Regions from separate parts of the Acidovorax sp. Q11 genome, predicted to be linked through region 2. Evidence: riboswitches for the same ligand, from Rfam matches in the RefSeq annotation. Region 2 holds a riboswitch; the other holds the start of a gene.
The links. Region 2 has a riboswitch for glycine ahead of gcvT (glycine cleavage system aminomethyltransferase GcvT). Riboswitches for the same ligand answer to the same signal wherever they lie in the genome.
Positions count from the first base shown of each region.

Region 1: it holds a riboswitch for glycine, as region 2 does, so the genes downstream of both, ACYZGB_RS08335 (D-amino acid dehydrogenase) here and gcvT (glycine cleavage system aminomethyltransferase GcvT) in region 2, are expected to answer to the same signal.

Region 1 is NZ_JBUDZG010000007.1:72,690-81,971, reverse strand. Features, by position in the region: gene sorT (SorT family sulfite dehydrogenase catalytic subunit) at 58-1,272, shown strand; gene sorU (SorU family sulfite dehydrogenase c-type cytochrome subunit) at 1,274-1,612, shown strand; gene ACYZGB_RS08335 (D-amino acid dehydrogenase) at 1,666-2,985, opposite strand; glycine riboswitch at 3,077-3,189, opposite strand; gene ACYZGB_RS08330 (2-keto-4-pentenoate hydratase) at 3,415-4,209, shown strand; gene ACYZGB_RS08325 (YXWGXW repeat-containing protein) at 4,292-4,747, opposite strand; gene ACYZGB_RS08320 (hypothetical protein) at 4,907-5,287, opposite strand; gene ACYZGB_RS08315 (DUF6463 family protein) at 5,318-5,725, opposite strand; gene ACYZGB_RS08310 (ABC1 kinase family protein) at 5,763-7,103, opposite strand; gene ACYZGB_RS08305 (DUF2867 domain-containing protein) at 7,090-7,665, opposite strand; gene ACYZGB_RS08300 (TetR/AcrR family transcriptional regulator) at 7,662-8,510, opposite strand; gene ACYZGB_RS08295 (helix-turn-helix domain-containing protein) at 8,693-9,282, opposite strand, start outside.
Region 2 is NZ_JBUDZG010000002.1:99,015-108,296, forward strand. Features, by position in the region: gene soxC (sulfite dehydrogenase) at 1-686, shown strand, start outside; gene ACYZGB_RS02885 (c-type cytochrome) at 679-1,335, shown strand; gene ACYZGB_RS02890 (Crp/Fnr family transcriptional regulator) at 1,345-1,956, opposite strand; gene gcvP (aminomethyl-transferring glycine dehydrogenase) at 1,973-4,885, opposite strand; gene gcvH (glycine cleavage system protein GcvH) at 5,029-5,403, opposite strand; gene gcvT (glycine cleavage system aminomethyltransferase GcvT) at 5,599-6,747, opposite strand; glycine riboswitch at 6,798-6,924, opposite strand; glycine riboswitch at 6,946-7,035, opposite strand; gene ACYZGB_RS02910 (TRAP transporter large permease) at 7,053-8,330, opposite strand; gene ACYZGB_RS02915 (TRAP transporter small permease) at 8,327-8,821, opposite strand; gene ACYZGB_RS02920 (TRAP transporter substrate-binding protein) at 8,972-9,282, opposite strand, start outside.

The DNA.
Region 1 (9,282 bases), on a different contig from region 2:
ACCGGGCCGGGCCCCCTTGCCTGCCCATCCCACCCCCCCTAGTTTGGAGACCCTCCCATGACACATTCCACGACCTTGCCGCGCCGCCACCTGCTGGCTGGAAGCGCCGCCGCCCTGGGCGCGCTGGGCCTGGCAGGGTGGACGGGCAACGCCCGGGCCCAGGCGGCCGCTGCCCCGGCCGCCAAGCCGCTGCCCGCCTATGCAGGCTGGAAGACGCCCGAAGCCCTGATCGTGCACAGCACCAGCACGCTGGAGACGCGCCGCTCTGCATTCGGCACCAGCGTCATCACGCCGTCCAACCAGCTGTACGTGCGTAACAACCTGCCTGCGCCCGACGCGGCCATTCTGGACAACCGCGATGCCTGGAGCGTATCCGTCGAAGGGGTGAAAAACCCGCGCAGCCTGACGCTGGCCGAACTTCGCACCCTGGGCGTGGAAACCGTGGCCACGGTGCTGCAGTGCTCGGGCAATGGGCGGGGCTTTTTCCCCAGCAAGCCCAGCGGCACACCCTGGCAGGTGGGTGCGGCAGGTTGTGTGGTCTGGAGCGGTGTGCCGCTGCGCAACGTGGTGGCGGCCCTGGGTGGCCTGGCCGATGGTGCTGCTTACCTGACCGGCACGGGCGGCGAAAAACTGCCCGAGGGCGTGGACCCGCTCACCGTGCTGGTGGAGCGCTCGGTGCCCGTGAAGGCACTGGATGACGCTCTCCTGGCCTGGGAGATGAATGGCGAGCTGCTGTCGCTCGCGCACGGCGGCCCGCTGCGGCTGGTGGTGCCGGGCTACCAGGGCGTGAACAACATCAAGTACGTCAAGCGCGTGGCGTTTACCAGCGCACAGTCACAGGCACGCATCATGTCGCACGGCTACCGCATGTCGCCCCCCGGCAGCAAGGCCAGCCCCGACCAGCCTTCGGTGTGGGAGATGGGCGTCAAGTCCTGGATCAACGGGCCGCTGCCCGACAAGGGCGCGCTCAAGCCCGGGCAGGTGCAGGTGCATGGCGTGGCCTTTGGCGGCACACGCGGCATCAAGGGTGTGGAAGTCTCGGTCGATGGTGGCAAAACCTGGTTGGCGGCCAAGCTCATCGGCCCCGACCTGGGCCCGTTTGCCTGGCGGCAGTTTGCGCTGCCCGTGCGTCTGGAGGCAGGCAGCCATGTGCTGGCCAGCCGCGCCACCGACACGGCGGGCAATGTGCAGGCCGAGCAGCGCGAGGAAAACCTGGGCGGCTACAACAACGCCAGCTGGCGCGACCACGCTGTCACGGTGGCTGTCGCCTGACATGGGGCGGTGGAACCGAGCGCGCCACCTCGGGGTGGCGCTGTGGGCTGTCGGTGCCTGTGCGGCGGCCTGGGCCGCCGACCCTGCCGAACTGGCGCGTGGCAAGGAGCTGTTCACCAAGATCCAGCCCGCCTGCGCGGTGTGCCACACGCTGCAGGCCGCTGGGGCCGAGGGCCAGGTGGGCCCGGTGCTGGATGAGCTGAAACCCGACGCGGGCCGCGTGTTGCGCGCGCTGAAGGCAGGCATCGGCGTGATGCCCTCGTATGCCGAGCGCATGAGCGAGAAGGACATGCTGGCCGTGGCGCAGTTTGTGGCGCACGCCACGGGCGCGGCCAAGTAGGCGCGGGCTTTCGTGGCGGTTGCAGCGCTGCCTCGCTGCAACCGCGCGCTGCTTCAGGCCGCCGTGCGCGACGGCACCAACGCCGCGCCCGCCGCACGCCCCTGCAAGCCCTGGAACGCAAAGTCCACCTCGGGCACGCGGCCGCTCACGATGTCGGCCAGGGCCTTGCCCGAGCCGCAGGCATGCGTCCAGCCCAGCGTGCCGTGGCCGGTGTTGAGGAACAGGTTGCCCACCTTCGTCTTGCCGATCAGCGGCACGTTGCTCGGTGTAGCCGGGCGCAGTCCGCTCCAGAACTGGGCCTGGCTCGCGTCGCCCGCGCCAGGGAAAAGCTGTTCCACACGCCGCACGATGGCCTCGCAGCGCACCTGGTTCAGGTGGCGGTCGTAGCCGTTCAGCTCGGCCGTGCCTGCAATGCGCAGGCGATCACCGCCGCGTTCGCTGGTGTAGCGCGAGAACACGAGCTTGAACTCGTCGTCTGTCAGGCTCACCTGGTGCGCCTTGCTGGCGTCTTTCACCGGCATCGTCACCGAGTAGCCCTTGGCCGGGTAGATGGGCAGCTGGATGCCCAGCGGCTGTGCCAGCAGCGGGCTGAACGAGCCCATGGCCAGCACAAACGCATCGCCGCGCACGCGCTCGAACCGGCCCTCGGCGTTGGTCACTTCCACGTGGTCGATGCGGCCGCCTGCCTCGCGCAGTGCGGTGATGTGGTGGCCCATGCGGAACTGCACGCCCGCCGCCTCGCACAGCTTGGCCAGCTCGCGCGTGAACTGGTTGGCATCGCCCGATTCGTCCTCGGCCGTGTAGGTGGCGCCCGCCAGCTGCGGGCGGATGTGGGCCAGCGCGGGTTCAAGGCGCACGGCCTCGTCGGCGCTGATGACCTGGCGCTCGCAGCCCAGCTGGCGCATCTGCTCGGCCGGGGCCAGTGCGCCGTCGAATTCCTTTTGGTTGGTATAGAAGTGGAGGATGCCCTGCGTGCGCTGGTCGTACTGGAGGCCGGTGGCCGCGCGCAGCTGCTGCAGCGTGTCGCGGCTGTAGGTGCCCAGGCGCACGATCTGCTCGATGTTGTGGCGCGTGCGCGCGGGCGTGCAGTTGCGCAAAAAAGACAGGCCCCACAGCCACTGGCGCATGTCGGCTCGGATGCGGAACAGCAGAGGCGCGTCCTCCTTGCCCAGCCACTGCAGCACCTTGAGCGGCGCGCTGGGGTTGGCCCAGGGCTCGGCATGGCTCACCGAGATCTGGCCGCCGTTGGCAAAGCTGGTTTCGGCGCCGGGCGCACCCTGGCGGTCGATGACGGTCACCTCGTGACCGAGTTGCGAGAGGAAATAAGCCGAAGTCACGCCGAGCAAGCCGGCGCCGAGAACGATCACGCGCATTTTTGAAGCCTTTTAAGGGGTCTGCGCCTGATGGGTATGCGATTGCAGCTACTAAATCAATAGCAAGCAGCTGGCGCATGTCCGCCAGGCTGCCGCTCCCCCTGTCCTTGGTACCTGAGAGATTCACCGCCATCCCACCCGGGCTGCGGCTTGCTCCTTCGGTGCGCTTCGCGTTGCGCGAAGCGGCTCTCCAGACGGCTTTGAAAAATGGTGCAGTACGGAACCTGAGCGTGTATGGGAGTTTGCGCCTTCGGTGCACAGCGGGCGGTGCCACTGCGCTCTCCTGCGGGGGCCATTCTAGGAGCGCACGACACGCGAAAACCGACTCCTGTGCGCTAATGGGCCGCAATCGTTGCTGATGCTGGGGCCGTGGGCCCCCGGTGGCTGGTGGCCATAATTTGCCGATCTCCCTGACCCTGGAACCGCCCCATGCCCGATACCGCCTTTGACCCGCAGACCAGTGCCGCCGTGCTCACCATGGCCCGCCAGGGGCGCACGCCCCGCCCGCTGGACCTGCCCGCTGGGTTGCGCCCGCAGAACGCGGCCCAAGCCTATGCGGTGCAGGACGCGGTGGTGCGCGAGCGCGGCGAGGTCGCGGGCTGGAAGGTGGGCGCGGCATCGCCCGATGCACTGCCCGCGCGCGCGGCGCTCACCCGCGATTCGGTCTGGGTGGCGCAGGCCCAGCACGCCGGGCAAGCCGCTGTGCACCTGCCCGCCGCCGGTTTTGTGGTGCTGGGGGTGGAGGCGGAACTGGCCTACGAACTGGGCGCCGATCTGCCCCCGCGCGCCGCGCCCTACAGCCTGGACGAGGTGCGTGCGGCCCTGGTGTCGGTGCGCGCTGCCATCGAGGTGTGCGACACCCGTTTTGCCGCCTGGGCCCAGCAGGGCGAATGGAGCCGCCTGGCCGATCAAGCCTGCCATGGCGCCCTGGTGGTGGGCGCCGGGACGGCCGATCTAGCGGCAGTGCAGCCGCTGGCGCAAGGGGTGAGGCTGTGGGTGAACGAATCGGTGGCCGTGCAGCACACCACCTGGGGCAACCCGGCGGGCGACCCGCTGCGGTTGCTGGTGTGGCTGGCCAACGAAGGCGCACACAGCCTGGGCGGGCTGCGCGCAGGCCAGTGGGTGACGACGGGCTCGTGCACCGGCACCGTGCTGGTGGCGCCGGGCACCCGGGTGGTGGCGGATTTCCCGGGCCTGGGCCTGGCGGAGCTGGTGTTCGACTGAACAGCACCCAGCCAACGCTGCCCCAGTCCGCCGCGCCTTTCAGCGCCTGTTTGTGATCTCCTGCGAGATCGTAAACAGGCTCTCAGTTGCGGTAAGGGTTGTCGGGGCTGCGGTCGTGGCGGTTGGATACACCGTCGCCATCGCGGTCCCGGTCGTGGCGGTTGGGCACACCATCCCGGTCGCGGTCCCAGCCGCCACGCTGCATGTCCCAGCGGCCGCCATGTTCCACCCAGCGCGGTTCGCGGTAGTGGTACCCGGGGCGGGCCTTGACCCAGTGGCCTTGCTGCCAGACATGGCGGTGGCCACGCCACTCCCAGTGGCCGGGCACCCAGACCATGCCCCGGCGTGGGTGGGGCACGGCCTCATGGCGGGGTGGTGGGGGCGCCTGGTACTGCACCACCACAGGCGCCGGGCCGTGGTAGCGGGGCGCGTCCGCACCGATGACAACGGTGGCGCTGGTGTGCTGCGCGTGCGCTGCCGTGGCGGCAGCCAGCGTCAGCAGGGCGATGGATACAGCGGCGAGTGCATTGCGGGCCATGGTGAACTCCTAAAAATGGTCCCTGTCGGAACCGGAGCCTTGATGCTGCGGGCCCTGCGTCAAGCCGGTGTAGTCGGATTGCGAAGTCTTGTGAAGTTGTGTTTCCTGGGGCGGAGGCGCATGGGAGGAGTGTGATTTTTGTCACGCTCGCGGCAGGGCTCAGCGCCACCAGATCACCACCGCCAGCAGCATCAGCGCTACCCATGCGGGGTGCCGCCCCTCGGTGGCAAAAAATACGAGCAGCCCGCAGGCCAGCGTGGCGCCTGCCGCCACATCCGCTACCCAGGCGCCCAGGCCCGCGTCCACGGGCACCATGCCCAGGCGCCACAGCAGGGCGCTGAAGGCCCAGCCCAGCACCGTCACCAGGTGCCAGCTGCCCCAGAGGATGCGCACATGCTGCTCGCGCAGCACGGGCTGGCCGCCTGTGGGCACCACGCCACGCAGGCGCAGGGTGCGGAACACCAGGATTTCTCCGAGCACGGAATGGACGGCGCCCACCAGGGCCAGGCCCACGGCTGCAAGCACCAGCGAAGTGTTCATGTTTTGTCTCCTCTTGGGACTGGGCACTGCTCAGGCGGCCAGGGTCCGTTGGCCGGGGGACCAGCACATTGCCAGCGCGGGTGGCAGCACCAGCCAGAAGCCCGATGCGGGCATGAGCGCGATGCCCAGCAGTGCCAGGGCCAGCACCCCCAGACCCAGTGGACGCAGCAAGCCGGGGGCTGGCGCCGCATGGCGCTCGATCAGCAGCACGGCCCAGCCCAGCAGGGCCAGCACGGCGCCAAACAGCACGAACCAGGCCACAGCGCCCGCCATGGGGTCGGTGCCCACGCTGTCGATCACGCCGCGCCGAACGATCTCCTCCAACTGGGGCGGGAACACGATGGCGGCAAACAGCGTGTGGATGGCGGCCACGGCGAGCAGCCACAGGCCCTTCCAGGCGGTGCGAAGCGTAAAAGGAGGTGGGGGGGTGAGGGTCATGGCGGGCAAGCTCCGTGAAGGGGGCATGGTCAGGTGGTCAGGGCTTGGCGGTGGTGCGGGCGAGCCAGTGCGCGCCCCGGGTGTGCACCCGTGCGCCCAGTTGCGTGAGCAGGTGCATCAGTCCCATCCACATGCGCTCGAACGCGGGCATTTCGCAGGGCACTTGCTGCAGGTGGCGGCCCAGCACGCGCTGGTCGGCGGGTGGGGTCAGCGGCGGTGGGGTCTTGGTGCCAAAGTCAAACACCGCCTGTGTGAAGGGCTCGATCTGCCAGGCCTGCATCTCGGCCAGCGCGGGGGCCAGGTCAGTGCAGTAGGTGGGCAGGCTCACATCGGCCCCGGCCAGACCCAGGGCCTGGTAGGCCTGCAGCACGAGTGCATGGCGCTGCGGGTCGTCCGCAGGCCGCAGCAGCGCCGACCAAGCCTGCGCCACCTGGGCGCGAAACCCTGCGGACAGGCTGCGCGTGCAGCCAAAGTCCAGCACGCCCACCGTGCCATCGGGCGCAAACACAAAGTTGCCCGGGTGCGGGTCGGCATGCACCCGCCCCAGCACAAAGAGGCAGTGCATGAACCAGTCCCACAGGTGCTGCCCGGCCTGGTCGCGCTGCACCTGCGTGGGTTGGGTGGCCAGCCAGGCCTGCAGCGGCTGGCCCGGCAGAAACTGCTGCGTGAGCACCTGGGCGCGGGTGTGCGACAGGATGGGCCGGGCCATCACCACCCCCGGCTGCGCGGCGTGCTCTGCAAACCACTGCAGCTGTTCGGCCTCCTGCAGGTAGTCCACCTCGCGCAGCAGGGTGGCTTCGATCTCGGCCATCACGCCGTCCATCACCGCGTCGGTGGGCAGGGGCAGATCGGTGTGGGCCAGTGCGCGCAGCGCGGCACGCATGAGCTGCATGTCGCTGGCAATGGTGGCGGCGATGCCGGGGTACTGCACCTTCACGGCCACCGTGCCGTGGCCCGTCAGCTGTGCGCGGTGCACCTGGCCCAGGCTGGCGGCGGCAAATGCGGTGGGCTCGAAGTGGTCGAACAGCGCCTCGGGCTCTTGCCCGAAGGCCTGGCGGAACACGCGGCCCACCAGTGCGCGGTTGAGCGGTGGGGCCTGGTGGTGGGCGCGGGCCAGCTCGCGCCGCACGCCCTCGGGCAGCAGCTGCGGGTGCATGCTGAGCAGCTGCGACACCTTGAGCGCCGAACCCCGCAACTGCCCCAGCGCGCCGAACAAGATGCGGCCCAGCGCTGCCTCGTGCTCGGCCTGCGCCTGGGCTGAACGCTTGCGCGTGCGGTGCGAGAGCTCGGCCATGCCGATGCGCGCTGCCGCCAGCCCGGTGATGGCGCTGCGGGCCAGCTTGCCGGTGCGCGGGGCGTCCGTTTCAGTTTTGGCCATGGTTTGCCAGGCGCTGCGCCGTGCCGCGTGCAATCACGCGGTGGATCGGCGTGATCACCGCCATGTACGCGTGGCCCAGTGTGTTGTGGATGTGCACCACCGTGCTCAGCACCACCCGGGGCGCGGCGCCGGGAGCCGCGGGCTGTTTGCAGATGGACACCTGCACGTCCAGGTGCTTGTCGTCCTGGCCCATCACCACCTCGGTGTCGCTCAGGTGCCGGATGCGGAAGATGCCCACCCGGTCGCCCACGCGGTAGCTGCGCGCGTCGCGCAGTGCGCGGCCACTGGCGGGCGGGTGGCCGTCGTGCAACTGGCCCAGGTCCTTCAGGCCCACCAGGCGCACGGCCTTGTTGCGCACAAACATGAGGGCGCGTGTCCATGCCGGGGTGCGGGCCGCCACATCCAGCCACGACTGCAGGGCCGAGCGTGCGGGGTGTCGGTCGGTCACCTCGTAGGCGTCAAAAAAATCGGCCCCGGGCAGCGTGGCGTGGATGGCCGTGCCCTGTGGCACCTGGGTGGCGCGCGCGGTGGTGGGGGCTGCGATAGCGGCGGGCGAATTCATGGTGTGCTCTTCTTTTTGTGGGTGGCGGCGGGTGCCGCCGCCGGGGTGCGGGGCGCGCGTGTGGCGCGGCGTGGGGGCGGCGCCGGGGGCTCGGGGCTGCGCGCGGATGGGGCAGCCGGGGCACTGCCCAGCGTCTGCCGCGCCAGTTGCAGCATGCCCAGCAGGCCGCTTCCGTGCTGGGCCATGCGCGCCATCTGGCTGCGCAGCACAAAGCCGCCCAGCTGCGCCACGCGGTTGACCAGGCCCACGCGCAGCGCCTGCACCAGCACACCCAGCGACAGGTCCACCAGCTGCGTGGTGTCAGCGAACTCGTCGGAGGTGTCGGCCAGCCAGTAGCTCACCACGCCCGCGAGGTAATCGGTATAGAGGCTGCCCGCCAGGCCCTTGAAGTCGCAGGGCTCGATCTCGCCGCTGGCCTCGGCGGCTTCCAGAAAACTGCTCACCGCATCGCGCAGGCCCTGGCGCGCCGCCAGGGGCTCGGCCAGCATCGACAGCGGCGAGCGCCGCGCCAGCCCGCGCACCTGGGCCACGAACTCGCGGTCGGCCAACAGGCGCTCCAGCACCGCGTCGGTCAGGCGCTGCAGCTTTTCCTGCAGGCCGTAGCCATCAAACCCCGGGGTCTGCAGCGTGTCGGCCAGCGCCTGCTGGACGGTGTCGTCCAGGTAGCCGACCACGATGCGGTCCTTGGTGGGGAAGTATTTGTAGATGGTCGCGTCGCCAATGCCTGCGGCACGCGCGATGTCCTTCATCGTCGTGCCGTCAAAGCCCTGGCGGGTCATGAGGTCCACCGCGCTGGCCACGATCTGGCGGCGCGTGGCATCTTGTTGCTGGCGGGTGGTTTTCATTTGACTATCTTTAAATTAACAAAATTTGTTATTTAAAGAATAGTTGTTTCTCTTTGAGGGGTCAAGCCTCGTGGGCCGCTGTGGCTTGTTTTGAGAGCCTGTGAGGCTCCTTTTGATGCACTTTTTTGGCCTTCTCCGCGCATGGGTAAAGCGGATTAAGCTATCAATAAGTGAGCATTCGGCTACCTGCGCATGCTGGAGAACGCCTCGAACTCCCAGCTGCGCATGGCCAGCAGCAGGGTGTAGCCCTCGCGCTCGCGTTCGGGCAGCTTCTGGTCGGCCAGGTGCTGCTGGGCAAAGTCCTGGGCCACGCGCTGCATGCGCTCCATGAAGGCGGGGGCCAGGCTGCGGCTGATGTTGCCGTGCACCAGCAGCACGCCTTCGCCCGTGCCGTCAAAGCCGCCCGCAAAGTAGTCGAGCAGCGCGTGCTCGCGAAAGTAGTTCATCACCGGGCCATGGGGCCGCCAGCGGAAGGTCTTGGCCAGCTTGAGGCGGTAGCGGTTGAGCGGCCGCAGCTCGATGATGCCGATGCGGTCGAGCTGCGCGAGGTATTTGATGCCCTCGGCCTCGGTGAGACGGTAGGTGGTGACGACCTGCTCCAGCGTCCATTGGCTGAGCACGCAGATCGCCATCAGCAGCAGCTTCTTGTCGCCCACCACGGCCTTTTCCTGCTCCTGGCTCAGCTCCTTGAGCAGCGGCTGCGCATCGGCCACGCGCCGCGCCAAGTCGGCAAAGTCCAGCGCCAGTGCGCGGCAGATGGCGTCGATGCGCG
Region 2 (9,282 bases):
TGAAGGACAGCGCCCGCTGGGTGGTGGCCGAAGGGGCAGATGGTGGGTCGCACAGCCGAAGCCTGCCGCTCAAAGCGCTTCTGGAGCATGGCATGGTGGCGCTGTACCAGAACGGCGAGCGGCTGCGGCCCTCGCAGGGCTACCCCATGCGCCTGTTCATGCCCGGCTGGGAAGGCAACGTCAACATCAAATGGCTGCACCGGCTGGAGGTGACCGACGCGCCTGCCTACACCAAGGATGAATCGGGCCTGTACACCCAGGTGCTGGCCGACGGTCGCATCGAACGCTTTGCCTTCCACATGGACGTGAAATCCGTCATCACCCACCCCTCGGGCCAGCAGACGATGCCCGAAACCCAGGGCTTCTATGAAATCGCAGGGCTGGCCTGGTCTGGCTACGGCCGCATTGCCCGGGTGGATGTGTCGGTGGACGGCGGCCGCAGCTGGACGGCTGCGCAGTTGCATGGGCCGGTGCTGGACCGCGCGTTCACGCGCTTCACGCTGCCCTGGAAGTGGAATGGACGCCGCGCGGACCTGTTGAGCCGGGCCACCGATGAGCATGGCCGCACGCAGCCGCTGCGCGGCGAGTGGAAGCGGCGCTACGCCTTGCATTCCTTCAACCACTACAACGCGGTGCAGGCTTGGCGCGTGCAGGCCGATGGGCGCGTGGAGAACCTGTATGCGTGAGCGCCTGTTTCACCACCGCTCGTTCGCGAGGATGGCAGCCTTGCGGCGGGGCGGATGGATGTTCGCAGCGGTCGTACTGCTGCTGTACGCCGAGGTCGCCAGCCAGGCGCAGACGCAGCCCGCGCCCGGCATGGCACCTGCAGCGCCGCCAGCTGTCATCGGCCTGGCGCAGCCACTGTCTTCCGAAGAGGTTGAGCGCTACGCCATCACCATCTTTCCTGATGGCCGCAATTTGCCGCCGGGCCGAGGCAGCGTAGCGCAAGGCGCGCAGCTGTATGCGCGGCACTGCGCGGCGTGCCACGGCGCGCAGGGCATGGAAGGTCCGGCTTCCCGCCTTGTGGGATCGGATGGCTTCATCGCCTGGAACGACCTGTTGCGGCCTTTGCGTGTGCGCCAGTACCCCTTGCAGGTGCTGTCGGTGGGGGCAATGTGGCCGTATGCCACCACGGTGTTCGACTACGTCCGCCGGGGCATGCCGATGCATGCTCCCAAGAGCCTGACCGATGACGAGGTATATGCCGTAACCGCGCATCTGCTGCACTGGAACGGTCTGGTGGCCGCCAACGCGGTAATGGACAAGGAAAGCGTGCCCCAGGTGGTGATGCCGGGGCGGGACCGCACGGTCAGTGCGTGGCCGCTGGTGCGGTAAACGTCGGTTTCAGCCGCCGCGCGCTGCGTCTACCATGCCCAGCCTGGCTCGGATGCGGGAGAGCGACACCGGCGAGATGCCCAGGTAGCTGGCCACATGGTGCTGGGGCAGCTGGCTGGCCAACTCTGCGTGCGAGGCCAGGAACGCCTGGTAGCGTGCCTCTGGCGGATGGCTGAGCAGTTCGGCCTCGCGCCGGGCGTGCGACTGGAAAACGTAGCCCAGGGCTTCTTGCAGCGGGGGGCCAATCTGCGGAAAGACTCCCATCCAGTCTTGCAAGGTGGAATAGTCCAGCTCCACCGCCTCCACGGGCGCCAGTGCCTCAATGGCGTAGGGGCTGGGCAGCGCAAGCGGCGGCAGGCTGCCCGCCACCCATTTGCCCTTGCCGTGGAACGAGCGGTTGCGCTCGGTACCCTGTTCGTTCAGGTAGAACAGCCGCACCACGCCGCTGCGCACATGCCAGCAGCGTGTGCTGGTTTCACCGGCACGCTGCAGCAGCGCGCCAGCGCCGAACTGGCGGCGGGGCAGCGCTTGCCACAGTGCAGCCAGAGCGGGCTCCGTCTGGACGAGCGCCTCCAGCGCGGGCGGTTCGCAAACGTTGCAGGCGCTGGGCGAGGCGGTCACAGCGCGCTCCGCCCACTCAGGCGTAGTCCGACACCGGGATGCAGCTGCAGCTCAGATTGCGGTCGCCCCACACGTTGTCCACACGGCCCACGGGCGACCAGTACTTGGCCTGGCGCAGGGCCGCCACGGGGTAGGCGGCCGCTTCGCGGGTGTAGGGGCGGGCCCATTCGCCGCTCAGCAGGTTCTCGGCCGTGTGCGGTGCGTTCTTGAGCGGGTTGTTGTCCTGGGGCAGCTTGCCCGCTTCGATCTGGCGGATCTCTTCGCGGATGGCGATCATCGCGTCGATGAATCGGTCGATCTCGAACAGCGTTTCGCTCTCGGTGGGCTCCACCATCAGCGTGTTGGGGACCGGGAAGCTCAGTGTGGGCGCGTGGAAACCGTAGTCGATGAGGCGCTTGGCGACATCCTCGGCCATCACGCCGCTGGTGTCCTTCAGGCCGCGCAGGTCCAGGATGCACTCGTGCGCCACATGGCCGTTGGCGCTGGCGTACAGCGTGGGGTAGTGGTCCTTGAGGCGCGCGCTGATGTAGTTGGCGCTCAGGATGGCCGTCTCGGTGGCGGCCTGCAGGCCGTCTGCGCCCATCATGCGGATGTACATCCAGCTGATGGGCAAAACGGCGGCGTTGCCCAGGGGGGCGGCGCTCACCGGGCCGACCTTGCCAGTGGCAGGGTTGCGCGGCTGATCGCCCTGACCGGGCAGGCCAGGAAGGAAGGGCACGAGGTCTTCGACAACACACACGGGACCGACGCCAGGGCCGCCACCGCCGTGGGGAATGCAGAAGGTCTTGTGCAGGTTCAGGTGGCTCACGTCGCCGCCAAATTCACCAGGCGCGGCCACGCCCACCAGGGCGTTCATGTTGGCGCCGTCCACGTATACGCGGCCGCCGTGGCTGTGCACCAGGGCGCACAGCTCCTTCACCTGGGTCTCGAACACGCCGTGCGTGCTGGGGTAGGTGATCATCACGCAGGCGATGTTGCCGCTGTGCTGCTCGCACTTGGCCTGCAGGTCGGCCAGGTCCACATTGCCGTTGGCGTCGCAGGCCGTCACCACCACCTGCATGCCCACCATCTGGGCGCTGGCGGGATTGGTGCCATGGGCGCTGCTAGGGATCAGGCAGATGTTGCGGTGGCCTTCGCCACGCGACTCGTGGTAGCCCTTGATGGCCAACAGGCCTGCGTATTCGCCCTGGCTGCCGGCGTTGGGTTGCAGGCTGATGCCGGCATAGCCCGTGGCCTCGCACAGCCAGGCGCGCAGCTGTTCGTCCAGCGCCTTGTAGCCCTGCTGCTGGTCAGCCGGGGCAAACGGGTGCATGTTGGCAAACTCGGGCCAGGTGATGGGGATCATCTCGCTGGTGGCGTTGAGCTTCATGGTGCAGCTGCCCAGCGGGATCATGCTGCGGTCGAGCGCCAGGTCCTTGTCCGACAGCTGGCGGATGTAGCGCAGCATGCCGGTCTCAGAGTGGTGGGTGTTGAACACCGGGTGCGTGAGGTAGCGGCTGGTGCGGCGCAGCGCGGCGGGGATCAGCGGTTCGATGCCGTTCTCGAAAGCGTCGAAGGTGGGCAAAGCCTGGCCGTCCTTCGCAAAGATCTTCCACAGCAACTCGATGTCGGCGCGCGTGGTGGTCTCGTCCAGCGAGATACACAGGTAGTTTTCAAAGCAAATTCGCAGGTTTGCGCCTGACTGTATTGCCTTTGCAGCTATTGATTTTGTAGCGCCATCGGTTTTCAGCACCAACGTGTCGAACGTGGCTTGTTCACGCACCGGCGCGCCCAGTTGCACGAGGCCCCGGGCCAGAATGGCGGTGTAGCTGGCCACGCGCTGGGCAATGCGCTGCAGGCCCTCGGGGCCGTGGTACACGGCGTACATGCTGGCGATCACGGCGGGCAGCACCTGGGCCGTGCAGATGTTGGAGGTGGCTTTTTCGCGGCGGATGTGCTGTTCGCGGGTTTGCAGTGCGAGGCGATAGGCTGGCTTGCCGTGCACGTCCACGCTCACGCCCACCAGGCGGCCGGGCAGGTTGCGCTTGAACTCGTCGCGGCAGGCCATGAATGCGGCGTGGGGGCCGCCAGCACCCATGGGCATGCCAAAACGCTGGGTGGTGCCCACCACGATGTCGGCGCCTTGTTCGCCGGGCGGTGTGATCAGGGTCAGGGCCAGCAGGTCGGCGGCCACGATGAAGGCGGCCTGCTTGGCATGGGCTTTTTCCACATCGGCACGCAGGTCGTCAATGCGGCCGCTGGTGGCAGGGTACTGGGCCAGCACGGCAAAGTAGTCGCCCGCCAGCAGGCTGTCCCATTCCTCGGCCGAGTTGGCCAGGCGCACTTCCAGGCCCAGGGGCTTGGCGCGGGTCTGGATCACTTCAATGGTCTGGGGGTGCGCGTCGCCGGCCACCACAATCACGTTACTCTTGCTCTTGACCGAGCGCTTGGCCAGGGTCATCGCCTCGGCGGCTGCCGTGGCTTCATCGAGCATCGACGCGTTGGCAATCGGCATGCCGGTCAGGTCGCACACCATGGTCTGGAAGTTGACCAGAGCCTCCATGCGGCCCTGCGAAATTTCAGCTTGGTAAGGCGTGTAGGCGGTGTACCAGGCGGGGTTTTCGAGGATGTTACGCAGGATGACGCCCGGCGTGTGCGTGCCGTAGTAGCCCTGGCCAATGAAACTCTTAAGCACCTTGTTTTTGCCCGCAATGGCCTTGAGTTCGGCCAGCGCTGCGGCCTCGGTGGTGGCCGCTGGCAGATCCATGGCGCGGCTGCGTGCGATGGAGCGCGGCACGATGGAGTCAATGAGCGCGCGGCGCGAGGCCTCGCCGATCACGGACAACATGTGGGCTTCATCCGCTGCGTCGATGCCGATGTGGCGGGGCAGGAATTCGGCGGCGTTTTCCAGCGCGGACAACGGCAAGGAGGTGGGCAGGGCGGCAGTCATGGCGGGCGTTCGGGGTGCTATGAAAAAAGAAGCTGCTGGCGCTTGTCAGTCGGACATTTCAAAGGATTTTTCTTTGAAATCCAATGGAATCAAACGCAGGCAGCTATGGTTTTGAAACCGGAGACGAATGGGCCAAGCGCCCATCAGGCGTTGGCTGCAAAGGCCGTGTAGGCCGTCTCGTCCATCAGGGCGTCGAGCTGGGCCACATCGGCCAGCTTGACCTTGAAGAACCAGCCCGCGCCCAGCGGGTCGCTGTTGGCCAGCGACGGGTCGGCGCGCAGGGCTTCGTTCACTTCCACGATCTCGCCGGTCACGGGCATGTACACGTCGGCAGCAGCCTTCACGGACTCGACCACGCCCGCCACGTCACCCTGGCTGAAGCTCGCACCCACCTCGGGCAGGTCCACAAACACCACGTCGCCCAGCGCATCTTGTGCGTGCACGGTGATGCCCACCACGGCAGCAGCGGTGTCGGCGGTGTTGATCCATTCGTGTTCTTTGGAAAATTTGACGGTCATGGGGAAGCTCCTCAAGCAACGGGTAAATAAAGGAATCAGCAATGTAAGCGGCAAAGGGCCGTGGTTTATGCCTTGGCGTGTGCGACGTGCGTGGCGCATGCCAGCGCCCCCGCGCAAGGGCCGCCCCGCCGCGCTGGGGGCGTCCCCCTTCCAGGGGGAAGGCGCCGTAGGCGACTCAGGGGGTATGTCATTTCTTCAGCCGCGAAAGTAGTTGGCGGGCGTGAAAGGCATGGCGCGCACTTCCATGGGCACGGCCTTGCCGCGCACGATAGCGTTCACACGCGTGCCGATGGCGGCAAATGCGGGCGCCACATAGCCCATGGCCACGGGCTCGTTCACCGTGGGGCCCAGCAGGCCACTGGTGACTTCGCCGATCTTCTGGCCGTCCGTGCTTTGCAGCTCGGTGTGCTCGCGTACGGGCACACGTTCCAGCGCCACCAGGCCTACGCGCTTGCGTAGCAGGGTGGCGGGGTTGTCGATCTGCGCCAAGACTTTGTCGGCGCCCGGGAAGCCGCCCGCGCGGGCGCCACCGGTGCGGCGCACCTTCTGGATGGCCCAGTTCAGTGCGGCTTCAGGCGGCGTGGTGGTGGTGTCGATGTCGTTGCCGTACAGGCACAGGCCCGCTTCGAGACGCAGCGAGTTGCGGGCACCCAGGCCGATGGGTTTGACCTCGGGCTGGGCAAGCAGGGCGCGGGCCAGGGTGTCGGCCTGCGCAGCGGGCACCGAGATTTCAAAACCGTCTTCACCGGTGTAGCCGCTGCGGGTCACAAAGCAGTCGCAGCCTGCAATGCTGAATGCGCCGCCGGTCATGAACACCAGTTTTCCCACGCCGGGCGCGAGGCGGGCGAGGGCGGTGACGGCCTGCGGGCCCTGCAGTGCGAGCAGGGCGTGGTCGGGCATGGGCACCACTTTGCAGCGCTGGCCGATGCGGGCCTGGATATGGGCAATGTCGCCCACCTTGCAGGCGCCATTCACGATCACGAACAGCGTGGACTCTCCATTCACCTCGCCCTGGTTGAAGAACATCAGGTCGTCAATGACCGTGCCCTCGTCGGTGAGCAGCAACCCGTAGCGCTGCTTGCCTACGGGCAGGTCGATCACGTCCACGGGCATCAGGGTTTCAAACGCCGCAGCTGCATCGGCGCCGATGAGTTTGAGCTGGCCCATGTGCGATACGTCGAACAAGCCCGCTGCGGTGCGGGTGTGCACATGCTCGGCCATCAGGCCTGCGGGGTACTGCACGGGCATGGAATAGCCCGCAAAAGGCACCATGCGGGCGCCCAGCTCGATGTGCAGGGCGTTCAGGGGCGTGGTGAGCAGGGTAGACGTGGCAGGGGCTGACATGGCGGAACTCCGGGGCAAATGGGGGCCGCAGCCACACGGGTGGCCACGGGATTTGCCCTGCTGTCCGCTTTACCTGAGAGATTCACCGCAGCGCCCTGGCTGGCCATGCGGTTTGCTCCTTCGGTGGATGGCCTCATCACGCGGTGCGGTGGGCCATCTCTCTCCAGCAAGGGAACGCCCGCATCACTGCGGGCGGTTGTCAGTCCTTTTGCCTGAGCGTTCGGCTGCTGCCTGCGCCTTCGGCGGTGCTGCACGCCCTGTTTGGCGGGCGGAGCACTCTCTCCTGACGGGCGGGATTCTAACGCCTACTTGGCATAGACCAGGTCACGCAAGGCCAGAGAAATCGATGGCACATAGGTAATGACCAGCAGGCACACCAGGATCACGCACACAAAAGGCAGCAGGTGTTTGATGATCCGGTCCAGCGAGATCTTGGCCACCGTGCAGGCCGCAAACAGGTTCACACCAAAGGGCGGTGTGATCATGCCCAGCGCCAGGTTCACCACCATGATCAGCCCGAAATGCACCGGGTCGATGCCAAAGTGCATGGCCACGGGCGCCAGGATGGGCGCCAGCACGATGATGGCGGCGCTGGTCTCGATGAACATGCCGATCACGAACAGCGCCGCATTCACGCCCAGCAGGAACAGGGCAGGGGACTGCAGCACGGCTTCGAGCCAGCGGCCGATGGCATCGGGCACCCCGGCACGTGTGATGAGGAACGCAAACAGCCCGGCGTTGGCGATGATGAACATGATCACCGCCGACGAGATGGCCGACTTGCGCAGGATGGCGAACAGGTCCTTGATGCGGATCTCGCGGTAGATCACCATGCCGACGATGAGCGCATAGAACACGGCCACGGCCGATGCTTCGGTGGGGGTGAAAACGCCGCCGTAGATGCCGCCCAGGATGATCACAGGCATGAGCAGCGCCCAGCCTGCCTGCAGCGTGGCCTTGCCAAAGGGCATGCGGCCATCGCCGTCGTTCTTGCCCCAGCCCTTGTACTTGCAGTACGCCCATACGAAGAGCATCAGCGCGGCGCTGATCAGCAGGCCCGGGCCAAAGCCCGCGATGAACAGCTCGCCAATGGACACTTCGGCGCTCACGCCGTACAGGATCATCGGAATCGAGGGCGGAATGATCACGCCCAGCTCGGCACTGGTGGCCTGCAGCGCCGCCGCATAGCTGGTGGGGTAGCCATGCTTGATGAGCGCGGGGATCAGGATGGCACCAATCGCAAACGTGGTGGCTACCGACGAGCCCGAAACGGCCGCGAAGATCATGCAGGTGAGCACGCAGGTCATGGGCAGGCCGCCCTGCACGCCGCCCACGATGCTCTTGGCAAACTCCACCAGGCGGCGCGAGATGCCACCGGTCTCCATCAGGTTGCCCGCGAGGATGAAGAAGGGGATGGCCGCCAGCGGAAACTTGTTGATCGAGGCGAACATCTCCTTCACCGAGATCAGCATGTTGGCGTTGGATGCCTGGATGCCCAGGATGGAAGCGAGGCCGATGGACACGGCCACCGAAATGGTGAGTGCAAAGCAAATCACCATCGTTGAAATCATGACCATGCTCATTGGGCGGTCTCCAGTTCCATGCGCAGGGGGTCGATGAGATTGCCGATGATGCCGACAGTGCAGAACAGGCCGCCGATGGGCATGGCCAGGTAGGCCCAGAACATCGATACGGATTCCAGCCCTGCCATGCTCTGCACACCACCGCGCTGGGCGTAGTCCCAGCCGTACCAGATGACGATGCCGATCAGCGCCAGGGCTGCCAGCGCGACCACCCAGTCCAGCACCCGCCGCAGGGCGGGAGGGCTCCAGCGGTACAGCACATCCACGCTCACCATCGCCCCCTGGCGGAAGGCGGCGGGGATGGCGAGGAACACCATCCAGATCAGGCTGAAGCGGATCAGCACTTCCGTCCATTCGGCGGGCTGCTCCAGCACAAAGCGCATGAGGATCTGGAACATGCCCAGCGAGGCAGACAGGGCCAGCATGGCGCAGGCCCCCAGCATGGCGATGAACGTGGTCCATCGTTCAAAGGTGAGAAAAGCATTTTTCATGGGGCGGTTCCAGCCATGGGCAGTTGTTGAATCAACAGGGGGAACAACACGGTAAGCAATCAGGCAATAAACCCGGGGCGAGAATAAAAACGCCCGATAGCGCTTGCGCTACGGGCGTTGGTTGCTACTACAACGATAGTAGCGTGGGCATCACTTGAAATCGCGGATCTTGTCGAGCGTGGCCTTGCCGAACTGTTTTTCGAATTCGGCATTCACGGGGGCCAGTGCGGCCACAAACTTGGACTTGTCGGGGTTGTCCACCACCGTCATGCCCTTGGCGCGCAGGTCGGCCACACCCTTGGCATCGTCTTCGTCCACGCGGGCCCGATTGGCCTTGGTGCCTTCCTTGGCGGCGTCGATGAAGGCCTGTTTGTCCGCGGCCGACAGTTTCTCGAAAGCGCCCTTGTTCATCACGAAGATGGCAGGCGAATACACGTGGCCGGTCAGTGTCAGGTGCTTTT